Regions from separate parts of the Shewanella sp. SM23 genome, predicted to be linked through region 1. Evidence: predicted binding sites of a transcription regulator. Region 1 holds the regulator's gene; each other region holds the start of a gene.

Region 1 (4,198 bases):
GACGTATCTATGTAGTGATCGACCAGTTTTGACATAGGCTCGAGCAGTTTCCCCTCCAGCTTTATCGCTTCTTGCAAAGAGACTCGGCTCTTCGACAAAGGATGTAAACGGCGGGTTTCGCTGTAACGCTTAAGCAGAATTTTATCGCTGGAGTTAAGGAAGAAGCTCGTTAACTCAGTATCTGGAGGTAGGCTAGCGAGTTGTTTCACTAAGACCTTATCCTGCTCAGGCATGTTACGCACGTCGACACTGATGGCGACGAGATCGTTACTGCCTTTGAGTTGCTCAAGCAAACTGCCAATCAATGGCAAGGGAAGGTTATCGACACAATAATAGCCGAGATCTTCGAGTACCCTAAGGGCGACAGATTTGCCTGAGCCTGAGCGGCCCGACACTATGACCAGTTTCATCCAGTGATTACCTGATAGAGTTCCGTTTCATCATGCGTCTTGCGTAATTGCTTTAATATTTGCTTGTCGCTCAGCTTTTCGGCCATGCAAGACAAGGTACTTAAGTGCTGCTGACATTGGTCTGCAGGCACCAGTAGTGCAAATAAAATATCAACAGGTTGCTTATCGATAGCATCAAATGCTATCGGCTCTTCACACTTAATTAGTATGGCAATGGGCTGATCTATATCGGCTAGTCGACCATGTGGAATGGCGATGCCGTTACCTATACCTGTGCTCCCCATCTTTTCGCGCGCCACTAGGCTTTCGAATATCTCTTGAGATGAGAGGGTCGGGTACTGGGCAGCGACTAAGTCGCTGATGAGTTCCAGTACCTTTTTCTTGCTGCCCGGAGTGGCGCAGGTAGTGCACTCCGGCCGCAGTATGGTACAAAGTTCCATTATTAGTGTTTTGTTAACTTCTCTTTGTGTTTAATAACCTGACGGTCAAGCTTGTCAATCAGGGCGTCTATAGCGGCATACATGTCAGCATGCTCTGAAGTAGCAAAAACTTCACCACCTATGAGGTTTATTCTCGCTTCGGCAATCTGTTGCATTTTCTCAACATTGAGCACAACGTGCACATTATTGATCTGTTCGAAATGGCGTTCAAGTTTTGAAAACTTTTCTTCTACATATGCACGTAACGATTCGGTAATTTCGATATGGTGCCCACTTAGGTTTATTTGCATAGAAACGTCCTCCGATATCCACTGTAGGTTATAAACTTTTACGCTGATTAGAAGGTGGAATAAGCATAGCCTCTCGGTACTTCGCAATGGTTCTGCGGGCTACGTTGATCCCTTGTTCTGCCAGAAGTTGAGCCATCTTACTATCGCTTAATGGTTTTTTCTGGTTTTCCGCTGCCACCAGTTTCTTTATAAAGGCTCTGATTGCTGTGGATGAGCACTCACCACCATCGTCAGTACCGACGTGGCTAGAGAAGAAGTATTTTAGTTCAAAAAGTCCCTTAGGGGTATGCATGTATTTTTGAGTTGTGACCCGTGAGATGGTGGACTCATGCATTTCTACCGCTTCGGCAATATCGTTAAGCACCATAGGTTTCATGGCTTCTTCACCGTACTCAAAGAAACCTTGCTGATATTGCACTATGCAATTAGCAACTTTAAGCAAAGTGTCGTTACGGCTTTCTAAGCTCTTAATAAACCATTTAGCCTCTTGCAGATGGCCGCGAATAAATTGGCTATCGGCTTGGTTTTTGGTACTGCGTGCCATAGAAGCATAATGTTGATTTACATTGATTTTTGGCATGCAGTCAGGATTAAGCTCAACGACCCAGCGGCCATTTTTCTTCGACACAGACACATCTGGGATAACGTATTCGTCATTATTGGGCGTGATCAACAAACCTGGGCGAGGATTGAGAGTTTGGATAAGTGCTATACCATCCCTTAATTCATCTTCTTTTAATTTAGTCTTACGCATCAATAACCTAAAATCACGGGCGGCGATCAGATCTAAATGATCTTTGATCAGCATACGGGCGTTTTCTAGGTTGGGAGTATCAGCGGCGAAATGCGACAGTTGGATTAGCAGGCATTCACTTAAATCGCGGGCGGCAACGCCTATGGGATCAAAATGCTGAATGCGCTTGAGTACGGCTTCGACTTCGTCAAGCTCGACCTCCGAATTGCCCATGGCTTCGAGGATTTCGTCAGTACTTTGGGTGAGATAGCCTTGATCGTCGATGGCATCAATAATGGCGGTGGCAATGGCTAAATCGGTTTCAGAAAACGGCGTGAGGTTTTTTTGCCATTCTAAGTGTTCGTACAAACCTTCACTGGTCTCGCCTTGGAAGGGCATATCGTCTTCACGACTGCCGCCGGGGCCTGAGTTTGGGGAGGCGGTAAACACTTCATCCCATGTGGTGTCCATGGGGAGCTCATCGGGCATGGATTCTTTGGTTAGCGACTCTGCCGTGTCTATGGTGGAGCTGTCTTTTTCTGGTGGCAGAGTGCTAGATTCACTGAAATCCGTATCGGATAGCGTTTGGTTTACAGGGGTTTTAGTGGCGTCGAATTGATCCTCTTCCAGCTCGAGAAGGGGATTAGAATCTAATGCTTGCTGGATCTCTTGCTGCAGTTCTAATGACGACAGTTGCAACAGACGTATGGCCTGTTGTAATTGTGGCGTCATGGTTAACTGTTGACCCAGTTTGAGCTGGAGTGACGCTTTCATGTTACCGCTGATCCCTACGTTATTATTGTTGGATGAGGTCGCTTATTATTATCTTGAGTGAAGCCCAATGGCGGTATAAATTGCCTCCATTGGCTTCGCTCGATTAACTATAGCCTGAATTGTTCACCTAAGTACACAGCCCTAACTTGCTGATTGTCTAAGATCTCTGCTGGAGTTCCTTCGGCAATAAGGTTTCCGTGACTCACAATATAAGCATGTTCACATACATCTAATGTCTCGCGGACATTATGGTCTGTGATCAGTACGCCAAGGCCGCGACTTTTGAGTTGTTCGATAATCTTCTTGATGTCGATAACCGAAATAGGATCGACGCCGGCAAACGGTTCATCGAGCAAAATGAACTTAGGATTAGCGGCTAAAGCCCGCGCAATTTCGACGCGGCGACGTTCGCCACCCGACAATGACATGCCTTGGCTGTCACGGATGTGGGTGATATGAAACTCTTCGAGCAGATGTTCTAGTTCTTCTTCTCGTTCTTCGTTTTTAAGTTCTTTACGAGTTTGCAGTACGGCCATGATGTTGTCATGAACAGTTAGCTTACGAAAGATACTGGCTTCTTGCGGTAAGTAACCTATGCCTTTGCGGGCACGCAGATGCATAGGATCTGCGGTTAAATCATCATCGTCGATAAAGATATGTCCCTTATCGCTCTTCACTAGCCCGACAACCATGTAAAATGTCGTGGTTTTACCTGCACCGTTTGGACCGAGTAGGCCAACGACTTGACCGGTTTTTACCGTCAGACTGACGTCTTTAACCACTTGGCGACTCTTGTAACTTTTCGCCAGATTTTGTGCTCTTAAGGTGATTTGGGTCATTTAGAGTCCTGCTTTTTTACAGGTTTATCCGCCGGAGCGTCTGATTTAGCATCATCTTGATAGTTTTCAGGCTGAATAATAGTGATCACGCGATCGTCACCACTGCCAGTACTCTCGGCCATCAATTTCTGTTGAATCATGTTATAGCGGATTAAATTGCCTGTAACTTGGCTACCTGCTTGATCTAATGACGCCATACCTTTCAGTGTTAAGGTGCGGCTCGCCATATCGTAACGAATTTCTTTCGCGCTCGCCGATGCAGGACGGCCATCGTCTAATATTTGGCTATACGTAGCAGGGTTGCCTGTGGCGACCAAAGTTTTGCTATTTTCACCTTCAGCGGAAAATGCACGCAGTTCATTTGCTTGGATTTTTATTGAGCCTTGGGTAACTTCCACTGGACCAAAGAAGATGATCTGGTTGTTTTTGATATCCGCAGTTTGGCTCACAGCTTTAATTTTGACTTCTTGCTTTAAGTCGCCGACTTTCGCGAAAGCACTCATGCTCATAATTAGCATTAGGCTGGCAAGTAATACGTTATTTTGCTTCATATGTTCCTACTACCTGACTGGTCAATTGCACTTCTTGCGCGTTGAGGTCGGCATAAAGGCCTTGGCCTTGAATATTAAAATCTTTCCCTGTGACGTAAATGGTACGGTCAGAGGTCATTATCATAGTGTTGAGATCGAGTTCCAGATAACTGGTGGACAAG
Region 2 (4,198 bases), on a different contig from region 1:
CTTTACGGTTGCTATCGCTGAAATTGGTGATAAAACTCAATTACTTGCACTAATCCTCGCCGCAAGATTTAAAAATAAAACCGCCATTGTTTTAGGTATTTTGCTGTCGACATTATTTAACCATTTTGCCGCAGCTTGGATTGGCCAATGGGCGATTAACTGGGTAAGCCCAGATCTGGCACGTTATTTAGTGGCTGCGTCATTCTTTGCGATCGCTCTTTGGGTGTTAATCCCCGATAAAGTCGATGCAGAAGAGAGCCGCTTCTATAAAATGGGCCCCTTTCTCGCCACCTTTATCCTGTTTTTTATCGCCGAAATGGGGGATAAAACGCAAATCGCAACTGTGGTATTAGCCGCAAAATACGATTCATTAACTATGGTGGTTGCTGGCACAACCTTAGGCATGCTGCTTGCTAACGTACCCGTAGTGATCGCAGGCCACTTCAGCGCCGAAAAATTACCTATGTTGTGGATACACCGTGGCTGCGCCGTATTGTTCGCACTCTTAGGCGTAGCAACACTGTTCTTCTAAGAATCGAGGCTGGGGTTTTGCTGCAGAATAAAATCTCTTCACGCAATATTTTATTCTTTTAAACCTAACCGTTTTGCAAGTCGGTGCAAATTACCTGTATCGATTTGCAATATTCTTGCACACGCAGCCCAATTTTGTTGATTCGCGGCTAAAACTTGGCGAATAAGTTGACGCTGATATCTCTCAGTCGCAGCCTTAAGCCCCAGCATAACACTGGAATTATCTTGCGATTGTCCCTCACGACAGGCCGACTCAGACCTAAATGCTAATTCACTGGCTGGCGTTGCGGCATCTGATGGTCTATCTTCGTCAACTGTTCTGTGTGCTTGATTCATCAAAGAATCGAGCTGAAAATGTTTATCACTTAAGCTGATGTAAGCCGTTTTTAGCTCGGCTTTCGCCAACACCGCAGCCCTGTGTATCGCATGCTCTAGCTCACGCACATTACCCGGCCATGTGTATTGCTCTAATAACTGCTGCGCTGCGGGTGTGATATTGATATGGGTGAGTCCTAACTTCGCTTTACAACGTTCAAGAAAAAAACCTGTCAGCATAACAATATCTTGCCCACGCTCTCTTAATGGTGCTACGTGGATAGGAAATACGCTCAACCTATGGTAAAGATCGAAACGAAAGCGCCCTTCCGTTGCCTCTTGGTGCAAAATTCGATTAGTGGCGGCAATAATCCGAGTATTAACTTTTAGGCTCTTATCACTGCCCACTCGCTGTAATTCACCGTATTGTAAAACCCTCAATAACTTAGCTTGCAGCCCCAAGGGAAGCTCCCCAATTTCATCTAAAAACAAAGTCCCCTTGTCAGCGAGTTCAAACTTGCCTTGCCTATGACTGATTGCCCCCGTAAATGCCCCTTTTACATGTCCAAATAACTCGCTTTCGGCGACGGACTCAGGCAATGCAGCGCAGTTCAAATAGATAAGTGATTTATCGGCTCTGGTCGATTGATTATGTATCGCCGCGGCCACTAACTCCTTACCCACGCCAGTTTCGCCGGTAATTAATACCGATAAATCAGTGCCTGCCACGGCACTTATCTGCTGCTTTAGCGATTGGATCTGTGTGGATTGCCCTATGATCTCCTGCTGACTAGCAGGACGATTGAGCACCTCAGTTCCATTGGAAACTTCAACAACTTGGGATTCTAGCTGTTGCATCAATAACGCAGTATTAAGACTGGCTGCGGCCAGTGCGCTGATCACACGCAACTCGCTATCACTAAAACCATCAAACTGATGAGGGTTGAAACCATCAATGGTGAGCGCCCCAATTAAGCGATCGTTTGCGATTAGTGGTAAACCAATGCAAGCATGTACATGTAAGCTCGCACTATGATGTGGAATTAAACCATCATACGGATCGGGAAGTTCACTGTCGGCCGGGAAACGAACCACATCGCCAGCACGGGCGATAGCCTCTAATCTCGGATGTTCACTAATTTGAAAGCGCCGCCCTAACACTTCGGCAAAGAGCCCATCTATCGCCAAGGGGACAAATTGCTGCTCCCGAAATGCCAATAATGCCGCAGCATCACAATTGACACGCCGCCTGACCACTGCCAACAAACGCTCAAATCTGTCTTGCGTCGACACGCCGACAGTTAAATCTAAGGCTAACTGAGTTAAATCAGCATGGGCACTCATAGCACATCCACAGTCAAATAAAGTCATATTGACAATAGTGTAATGTCAATTTGACTAACATCAAATTGTCATTATGACATCAGCAAGTGATTTAAAATGTTGAAATACGCTAATACCAATAAAAATCAAGACCTTAAAATATTGGCATGGTGAGTGCAATAAGAGATTTAACTAAATAAGCAAGATTTACGTAGCGCATTCATTATTAATTATCACAGGTGTATTTATGACTATTCATGTAAAAAACAATATCCACTGGGTGGGTCAACGCGATTGGGAAGTGCAAGATTTTCATGGTACTGAGTACAAGATAACTAAAGGCACAAGCTACAATAGCTACCTTATCCGTGAAGAAAAAACCGTGTTAATTGATACAGTTGATCATCGGTTTAGCCAGCAATTCTTACAAAATCTTGAAGCTGAAATTAATTTAACCGACATAGACTATATTGTGATGAACCATGCAGAGGAAGACCACTCAGGCGCCCTGACTGCATTAATGGCCAAAATTCCTAACACACCAATTTACTGCAGTGAAAATGCGGTCGACTCCATTGTAGGACATCACCACCACCCAGAATGGAATTTCATTACCGTAAAGACAGGGGATAGTTTAGCGATAGGCAATGGTAAGCAACTGATATTTATCGAAGCACCTATGTTGCATTGGCCAGATAGCATGATGACATACCTCACCGAAGATGCGGTTTTATTCAGTAACGATGCCTTTGGCCAACACTATTGCGACGAACATTTATTCAATGATGAGGTTGATCAAAATGAATTAATGGAACAATGCCTACGGTACTACTCAAACATTTTAACGCCCTTTAGCAGCCTAGTGACGGCTAAAATTCACGAAGTATTAAGCTTTAATTTACCTGTAGATATGATCGCAACTTCACACGGCATTGTGTGGCGTGATAATCCTGCCCAAATTATTCACCAATATTTAGCTTGGGCCGACGCTTATCAAGAAGACCGCATCACGATTTTCTACGACTCTATGTCCAATAATACTCGCATGATGGCCGACGGTATTGCTCAAGGTATTCATGATGTTGACCCCAATGTAGCAGTAAAAGTGTATAACGTCGCACGTCATGATAAAAACGAAATCCTTGCACAGGCATTTAGGTCAAAAGGTATTTTAGTCGGCTCATCCACCATGAATAATGTGATGATGCCTAAAATTGCCGCCATGCTTGAAGAAATCACGGGCCTGCGTTTTCGCAATAAAAAGGCGGCAGCTTTTGGTAGTTATGGCTGGAATGGCGGCGCAGTCGATAGAATTCACACTCGTTTGATGGATGCTGGTTTTGAAACCTCGGTGGGATTAAAAGTCAAATGGCGTCCCGATCGAGATGCGATGCAAGAATGCCGTCAGCACGGCCAGCGAATCGCGCGAGAATGGGCATTGCGGCCCCTTGATAGCGCGAATAGTCGCTCTATCATTAATCAAGTCATGTCAAAACCTAGCCAAGCCACCACGGCCAGTCAAACAGCTGAAAACACTGCTACTAATAACGTCCCTGTGACGGCACCGATTGCAACAAACGCGTGCGAATTAAATGATACACAATCAATGATTTGCACCGTTTGCCAATGGGTTTACGACCCTGAAAAAGGAGAACCTAATCAAGATGTCATTGCTGGCACACCTTGGACTCAAGTGGCCGAAGACTTCCTCTGTCCCGAATGTGGCCTAGGTAAAAGCGTTTTCGCTGTCATAAAAAATGAGGTGACTAATGCCTAAGCCAATCGTCATTATCGGCAGTGGATTCGCGGCATATCAGCTAGTCAAAACACTGCGACGTTTAAACCGCGAACAACCGATTACAGTTATCACAGCCGACTCTGGTGACGAATACCATAAACCAGATTTAAGCCATGTGTTTAGCCTTAAAAAAATGGCGTCAGACCTCATAAAATTGACCGCGACTGAATTTGCACATGAACAACAAATTGATGTAATAAATCACTGTGAAGTCATAAAAATAGATAAAGT
Region 3 (4,198 bases), on a different contig from region 1:
CCTCATGAACATGCTGCAGTTCTGGCAAGGTAAAAGGTTCAGACAGTGCAAATCCTGGCACTAAAGAATATAAGGCTTTCTGTGTTAAGCGTTCCCGCGCTTGCTCAATTAACTGCAAATGATCAAACGCCAAGGGCATCTGCAACACATCTGCTAATGGCCACCACTTAACATCACTCACTGAATCAATCTGAATTTGGCAAGCTTGATAACTCATCAAGGCGGTATAACACACAGTCACGGACCAGCCTCTTACATCGCGACTACGATTACCCACAGTACAGAGCTGCTCAATATAAGGTGGTACTACCGCGGTTTTCTCATGCAGTTTACGTAATACAGTTTGCTCAAGGGATTGATCGCAATTTTCATCGATAAACCCTCCAGGTAATCCCCATAAACCTAAAAATGGATGATTTGAGCGTTGTACTAGGAGTACTTTAAGTTGCTGATCGTGATAGGTAAACAATACTGCATCCACTGTCAGTAGCTGAGCCTTAAAAACCTTAGGATCGTAATTGGCGAGATATTCCGCTTCAGTCATTGATATTTCTCATCGTTCCAAATCATCAGCTTAACTTAGCATTACACAGCTTCAAACATATTATGTCTTAGCGTCACTAAGTCAATGATCAGAGGCACAGGATGAGCCACTTTGCCCAAATTTACGCTGATAACGTGGCAACATGGTCTCGTTCCCGAGTAAGCCACCTTGGTGGATATACATCACAGGACGAGAACCTCCGCCTTGTAAATATTCCTCAAGCACAATAAAACCTAAGGGATCGTAGAGTAATTCAAACTGCACGCCTGAGGCGCAGACCCGCTGCCACATGGCATAAAATTCCGGATAAAGTTTACCAAAATGATATTTCTTGCCGACATTAACAATCTGTGGATGCTCACTGGTATTGGTATTAAGCAACGAAAATTGCAAGCGCAAATAATCATCGCCACCGACAACGGCACAAGTCACGACACGAATATCCGTTTGCTGACGGATAAAATACTGATTTAAAAATAACGCAGTCGTTCCCGTCCCCGAAGGTAAAAACACCGTTAAATCAACCAATCCATTCGCCTGCGCAAACTGTACTATCTCTTGCGCCAATCTATTTATCCCGTATTCGGCGTAAGCACAGCGCCCCCCCTCTGGGATAAAAAGCGCCGTCGGCTCATTCACGAGTACTTGAGCCTCGATATAATCAGGGCAACTCAGTCGCACATCGCCCACTTGCGCAGTAGGCTCAGGACTAGCCTTAAGATTTGACAAAACGTGAGGTTCAGATTGCGACTGAGTGCACGCCTGCTTTTGTGCTATTAACACACTTAAATCGATAATATTAGCGCCATTCGCTAAAGCGGCAGCGTAATTGCCCGTAGGATGTTTAACCACTTGACTGGCAATATGATCTACATAAAAATCACATTGCCAGCCTTTCATCTTCGCTAATGTTGACAATGAACACAGTGAGTTAGCTAATGGCGAGCCATGACCTATCACCTTGCTGATGCCTACAAACTCATGATCTAAAAAATAGCCGAATTTGCGAGCTTTATTGCCACTAAACGCCGGATGCAGTAAATCATCACGTTTTAGGAATATGTCTCTGCCAGCAAAGACAAATGTATCGACAGGGGAATTTGCAAACATCAAGCTACTCAAACGATTAAATTCTCTGGTTTTTAAGCCAGTTAAGGGAAGGCTAGTGTAACTCCGACCTTCCTGTTACGCCCTTAAGAAATTATCAATTTGGCGAAAAACTAGTGAAAATGACACATGAATCTCGAATGCATAAATTTAAACCATTGATTATTAATAAGTTAAATAGTTGGCATAGTTATCGCTTAGACATTGACATATATTCAATTTATCAAAGCTAACGATAAAGGCTAACAGGGTAAACACAAGGAGTTTTCAATGGCTGTATTACGCTTAATATTCAACATAGCTTGGTTTGTACTCGGCGGATTTGTAATGGGACTCGCTTGGTGGCTCGCAGGTATCCTGTGTTTTATCAGTATCATTGGTATTCCCTTCGGCCGCGCCTGTTTTGTTATCGGCGAAATGACCTTTTGGCCCTTCGGCCAAGAACAAATGAACCGTCGCCACTTAACTGGACGTGAAGACTTAGGCACAGGTGCATTAGGCATGGTAGGAAATATCATTTGGTTCTTACTGTTTGGGATCTGGTTAGCCATAGGGCATTTGGTCCACGCCTTAGCTTGTTTTGTGACGATTATCGGAATTCCCTTTGGGATACAGCATCTTAAGTTGGCTTTACTCAGCCTCACACCGATAGGCCAAACCGTAGTGGCTAAAGCTTAATAAGACAATGCGTTAACTGCGCTATTCACTCTCGATTATTTGGTTTCAAGAGTGGATAGCGCTTTGTCATCCCATACAGCAAATATCGCTTCGTTTAAGGCTATTTCTTCCTCCAATAAATCATTGCAATCATATTGAGTATTGGCAGACTCGCTATCCGCAGAAAACTGCGCTTGCGGCTTAGTCGCCCCCACAATGTCCAACAGATAATGCGCCAGTTTTGCGGGTGCATCTATAGCAGCATCGTGACCACAATAAGCAAGTACAATCAAATCGGTGTAAAAATGCCATGCTAACGCCTTACTCGATGCCATACTCACCAGCGCATCACGGTCACCGCAGAGCACAGTTATCGGCACTTCCACAGTCAATGGACATTGGTATTGAAAAGCCGCCCAAAGTTGTCGCCATACATTGCGTCCACTTGGTGTGGTATCGCGGCGAAACTCACTCCACTTGACAATTAACTCTCGATCTCGCCGATGACGAAAACTGGTTAAACGCACTATAGTCGACTCGATTGGATGTAAAGCGTTACCCCGAGCCCGCATGAAAAAAGCCTTCAATGCATTCAGCGGGTTAAATCTTTGATACCAAGACGATAAATTCGCCGCACTGCTGTTTAATACAAAGACATGCCTTATCTGCCAAGGTCGCTGGCATGCCATTTCCAGCGCCAACATACCGCCCATAGACAAGCCGAGGAGATAAATAGTCTCCCCTTCCTGTACCTGCTCATCTAATTGCTGCCACACGGCATGGGCATAATCGGCAATCTTAAGCGGACTTAATTCGTGGGATAGCGTCCCATTGCCCGGAAGATCCGGTGTCAGCACTCGCAATCCATTTTGTCGCAGACGCTGATCGAAACCATTCCAATGGCGCTGATCACGCATTAATCCCCTTAATAACACCCAAGTGGTCATGACTGAGACTCCCGATACCAATAATGCCGCGCACGCTCTGTCAGCTCAGCCAAACGTTCAGGTGTTAACTGCTCTAACGATTGGGCATAGGCCGCTTCCATCATAAATTGCATGAGTACTGTATGCCTGCGTAAAATCCTGTGGTGACGATGTGTTTTTTGTGGATTGAAAAAGCCAGCAAAATTAAATATTTGTCTAGGATTTTTCTTTATCCATGCCCAAGATCCCATCTCTAATGTCAAAGGTAAAAATGGCACCTGAGCAGAAGGATCAGCCACTTGGTGCTGGCGATAGAGATAATCCCAAATATCACCATGAGTGCGATAAAACTGGCTCTGCGGCGCGAGCCGATAATGGCCGTGATGGGGATAACTCTGTTCAAACAATTGTTTTAGATGAAAAATATAATTGGCATTTTCGAAGGCAGTACTGGTATGGGCGTAGGGGAACCAGATATGATCACTCAAGCCAAATCCCGAGTGGGCATCGAGCGAAATCAAACTTGTACTGCGACTCAACAGTTGTTGTACATAGGCAACTAAGCCCGCCGTTTCCAGCTCCATTCCCCCAATACCGCGATACCAGGGCAGCCGTGACGATATACGCTGTCCTCCCACCATAAAGGACACTTTTTCACGGGATTCTATCGGAGCGTTACGCATCAAATCCACTTGATTACCATTGCCCCGCGTTCCCATGAATAACCCAACAGGATTCACTACAGGTACAAAAGCTAACCGCAGGCCCGTTAACATCTGTTGTAGGTGTTTATCCCAAACAAGCCGCTGCAACAAACTGTTCAACAATGCCAAAATAACTTGAGATCCAATACGTTCAACCCCGTGCACGCCACCCACAAAGAGTACCGTCGGACAAGGCGTATCTGTACCACCTAACTCAACACTGTAAAGGGGGAAATGCTCTTGGCAGAATGGAATGTCGG
Region 4 (4,198 bases), on a different contig from region 1:
TATTCAGCGCTTACAACAAGAAGGCATTCTCAGCATTCAAACCGCAGAAAACATAGAAGCGGCTAAAGATATTATTGCTCGCCATAAACCTGACCTTATTGCGAGCGCCATGCATTTCGATGATGGCACTGCCATCGATCTCTTGGGCTACTTAAGGGCCAACGCTGACTGCAAAGATATCCAATTTATGCTGGTCTCGAGTGAGTGCCGCCGTGAGCAACTTGAAATATTCCGCCAATCGGGTGTAGTAGCGATTCTACCTAAACCCTTCAGTGCCGACCATTTAGGTACAGCATTGAATGCCACGATTGATTTACTCAGCCACGATGAACTCGACCTGAGTAATTTCGATGTACAAGATGTGCGTGTATTAGTGGTCGATGATAGCCGTATGGCAAGAAACGTCATTAAACGTACGATTGGTAACTTAGGGATGAAGCTAATTACCGAGGCCGAGGATGGCGCGCAAGCCATAGCGTTAATGAAACACAATATGTTCGACTTAGTGATCACTGATTACAATATGCCGAGTGTAGATGGGCTAGCTTTGACACAATTTATCCGCAATGAAAGCCAACAATCACACATTCCCATCTTGATGGTGTCTTCCGAAGCCAACGATACCCACCTCAGCAATGTATCCCAAGCGGGTGTAAATGCCTTATGTGACAAACCCTTTGAACCCAAACTTGTTAAAAAATTACTCTATCAACTGTTAGAAGAATAAAACCAGAATAAAACTTAAGTCACGAACTGAGTAAATATTCTGCGCTTTACTGAACATCTTGCTGCACGCTAGACGCAAAAGGCTTTCCAAGTGTTAAACCTTATGGCATGTTAGGCACGCTTATTTCAAATAAATCTACGGAAAGAAGAGACAATAAAAATGAACAAAACTGAACTAATCGCCAAAATTGCAGAAAATGCCGATCTAACGAAAGTAGAAGCAGCACGCGCATTGAAGTCTTTTGAAGCAGCTATTACCGAATCAATGAAAAATGGTGACAAAATCTCCATCGTAGGTTTCGGTTCTTTTGAAACAGCGACTCGTGCCGCTCGCACTGGCCGTAACCCACAAACGGGTAAAGAAATTCAAATTGCTGAAGCGACAGTGCCTAAGTTTAAAGCGGGTAAAACCCTACGTGACAGCGTAAACTAAGTTATAAAATTCAATACAACGCCTCCATTGTGAGGCGTTTTTTTTGCCCAATCCCAGTGAAGCACTGAATATTTTTTGCACAACAAAAGTGCGCCTCTGCCCCACAAACTGGCAAATAAAAACATTTAATTAACATTGCGAGTTCTAATACCTTGTTTTACATGGCATTGTAATAGTGGCATGTGATTAGCAAATCCTTCCTTAGAAAAAACCAAGATGCACTAATGAACACAGCTGACTTTGAGTGTGCCAATGGTGAATCGATAAATAAGTCAATCGAGGGGATGAGCATGAAGAAATCACTGTACAGCGTTTTGGCCTTATCGACGGGAATGTTACTGGCAGGCAACGCCTTTGCAGCCGTATCAGGCAACATTGGCGGTACCTCTAATTACCTATGGCGCGGTGCGACCCAAACTAAAGATGCAGTCGCAATCCAAGGTGGCCTTGACTACAGCCACGATTCTGGATTTTATGCGGGAACTTGGGCATCGAATGTGGATTTTGGTGATGATACTAGCTACGAGCTTGATCTATATGCGGGTTATGGCGGCAGTATTACCGAAGACATCAGCTACGACTTTGGCTATCTCTACTACGCCTATCCAGACGCACCAGGCAGTATTGATTTTGGTGAGCTCCATGCTGCTGTCACGTGGAAATGGCTCGAACTTGCTTACTCCCAAGTCATCAATGCCGGTGACGATCTGGCCGCCGATCCTTTAGATAATAAAGATCTCAGTTATCTTGCCGCGACGGTATCCGTTCCTCTCACTGAAAAGCTGAGTTTATCAGTGCACTATGGTTACTCAAACGGTGATGTCGTCCAATCTTGGTTTGGCGAAGATAATTATGCCGACTATAACGTGACTCTCAGTGCAGATACCAGCATAGGCACAGTGTCATTTATGGTCTCAGATACCGATCTCACCGATGATGATGCCAAACTAGTACTCGGATATTCCTACAGTTTTGATCTATAGGCTCTAAGCATAACAAAACGCCACCTTAAAAAGTGGCGTCATTTTATCACTATCACCAATTAGGCAATAATTGACCGGTTTGTTTTACGGGCCGCAACCATTTTCTCGATATACTCAACAATGGGCTCAGTCACTGAAATCCCTGTTGTTTGCTCAATCCCTTCAATGCCTGGCGCCGAATTAACCTCAAGGATCAGTGGGCCACGGTTAGAACGTAAAATATCGACTCCCGCGACAACCAATCCCATCGCCTTCACAGCGGCAATAGCCATTTTACGCTCAACAGAGGTGATTTTTACCACCTCACCACAACCACCTAAATGCAGATTAGAGCGGAAATCGCCCTCGGGACCTTGACGCTTCATCGAAGCAACAACCTTGTCACCGACAACAAAACAACGAATATCACTACCATTGGATTCTTTAATGTATTCCTGTACTAAGATATTCGCTTTGAGCCCCAAGAATGCTTCAATCACGCTCTCAGCAGCCGTTTTAGTTTCAGCGAGTACGACACCAATCCCTTGAGTGCCTTCGAGTAATTTAATGACTAACGGAGCGCCGCCCACCATATTGATGAGATCTGGGATATCATTTGGCTTATTGGCAAAACCCGTCACTGGCATGCCAATCCCTTTGCGGGAAAGTAGTTGCAGTGCCCGCAATTTGTCCCGCGAACGCGCAATGGAGATTGAATCATTCGCGGCATATACACCCATCATTTCAAACTGACGTACAACGGCACAACCATAAAAAGTCACGCTAGCATGAATACGCGGAATGATGGCATCAAACCCAACTAATTCAGTACCTTCATAATGAATGCTAGGTTTAATAGAATTAATATTCATGTAGCAATTCAGCGTATTGATCACGACCGCTTCATGTCCACGACTTTGGCAAGCCGCGACTAAGCGTTGTGTTGAATACAACTGGGGGAATTGGGATAAAATACCTATTTTCATTGCTGAGTGACCAACTTAAGCATGAGTGAATAAACCGTTCTGCGGCACCAAAAGCACAGCGACAGAAAAAGGGGCTGATATTTGTCTATTGCTCAGTGTAAAGCAAGAAAATATTCCTCACCAGACGAAATCATTATGCTAATGAAATACTTCAAGACCTATCACACTCGGAACTCGGTTTAAGTTAACAGCGGCAGAATATACTTAGCCTCAAACTCCGTTGCATCTAAGGGACGAGAAAACAAATAACCTTGTAATACAGTACAATGGCGAGAAGTGCAAAACTCAGCCTGCTCAATCGTTTCAACGCCCTCAGCTACTGATATGACATTAAACCCATGGGCGAAGTTAAGTAATGCAGCGAGCAAACGAGTGTCTTTATCATCCTTATCATAGGAAGCGACAAAGCTTTTATCGATTTTCAGCACGCTAATGGGAAACAATTTGATATGTTCTAAGGACGAAAAACCCGTCCCAAAATCATCAAGGGCAAAACGCACCCCTAACTCTGCGATTCTATCGAGCATTTTGGCATGTTCATGGGGATCTTCAATAAGGCAATTCTCAGTAATTTCAAGCTCTAATGCTACAGCAGGAAGTCCTGTCTTAGTCAGCGTATTCGCTATTTTATCAAACAGGTTCTCATTTCCAATTTGCGATGCAGACAGGTTAACGGCAATGGTGAATTCTTTCCCTGTTGGCTGTAATTGGGTTAGCCAACTCAATGCCTGTGTACAGGCTTGCTCAAGTACCCAGTCATCAATGTCCTCCATTAATCCGATCTCTTCGGCTATGGGTAAAAATTGATCTGGGGTGATAATGCCGTCTACAGGATGCTGCCATCGGATAAGGGCTTCCATCCCCACCAGCTGATGGGTTTTCGCATTCACTTGCGCTTGATAATGAACCTTAAATTCATTTCTTTTTAAGGCAGTACGCAAACTCGACTCGATATGATTACGGTAACGCACCTCTTTATCTAAAGCTTCTGAGTAAAACTGAATCTGGTTTCGGCCCATTTTTTTAGCGCGATACATAGCGATATCGACACATTTCATCAGCTCAGAACTATTCGAAGCCGCTTCATTATA

What was found. The regulator sigma-54, encoded in region 1, starts transcription at its own class of promoters, with help from an activator protein. The targets are predictions, from matches to a motif close to GTTGGCACGNNNNTNGNNT.
Region 2: norV (anaerobic nitric oxide reductase flavorubredoxin) is a predicted target of sigma-54. The motif match lies at 2,331-2,349, and genes of this name have one in related genera.
Region 3: L5L98_RS16935 (YccF domain-containing protein) is a predicted target of sigma-54. The motif match lies at 1,832-1,850, and genes of this name have one in related genera.
Region 4: L5L98_RS08015 (TorF family putative porin) is a predicted target of sigma-54. The motif match lies at 1,334-1,352, and genes of this name have one in related genera.

What each region holds. Positions count from the first base shown of each region.
Region 1 is NZ_JAKKRM010000019.1:80,315-84,512, reverse strand. It holds gene rapZ (RNase adapter RapZ) at 1-410, opposite strand, end outside; gene ptsN (PTS IIA-like nitrogen regulatory protein PtsN) at 407-850, opposite strand; gene hpf (ribosome hibernation promoting factor) at 853-1,140, opposite strand; gene L5L98_RS18900 (RNA polymerase factor sigma-54) at 1,169-2,647, opposite strand; gene lptB (LPS export ABC transporter ATP-binding protein) at 2,755-3,486, opposite strand; gene lptA (lipopolysaccharide transport periplasmic protein LptA) at 3,483-4,037, opposite strand; gene lptC (LPS export ABC transporter periplasmic protein LptC) at 4,024-4,198, opposite strand, start outside.
Region 2 is NZ_JAKKRM010000010.1:136,404-140,601, forward strand. It holds gene L5L98_RS13825 (TMEM165/GDT1 family protein) at 1-532, shown strand, start outside; gene norR (nitric oxide reductase transcriptional regulator NorR) at 583-2,190, opposite strand; gene norV (anaerobic nitric oxide reductase flavorubredoxin) at 2,417-3,946, shown strand; gene norW (NADH:flavorubredoxin reductase NorW) at 3,939-4,198, shown strand, end outside.
Region 3 is NZ_JAKKRM010000015.1:76,130-80,327, forward strand. It holds gene L5L98_RS16925 (NrtR DNA-binding winged helix domain-containing protein) at 1-544, opposite strand, end outside; gene L5L98_RS16930 (pyridoxal-phosphate dependent enzyme) at 626-1,654, opposite strand; gene L5L98_RS16935 (YccF domain-containing protein) at 1,922-2,329, shown strand; gene L5L98_RS16940 (alpha/beta fold hydrolase) at 2,365-3,255, opposite strand; gene L5L98_RS16945 (M14 family metallopeptidase) at 3,252-4,198, opposite strand, start outside.
Region 4 is NZ_JAKKRM010000004.1:347,670-351,867, forward strand. It holds gene L5L98_RS08005 (response regulator) at 1-727, shown strand, start outside; gene L5L98_RS08010 (HU family DNA-binding protein) at 887-1,159, shown strand; gene L5L98_RS08015 (TorF family putative porin) at 1,450-2,142, shown strand; gene rimK (30S ribosomal protein S6--L-glutamate ligase) at 2,202-3,107, opposite strand; gene L5L98_RS08025 (putative bifunctional diguanylate cyclase/phosphodiesterase) at 3,287-4,198, opposite strand, start outside.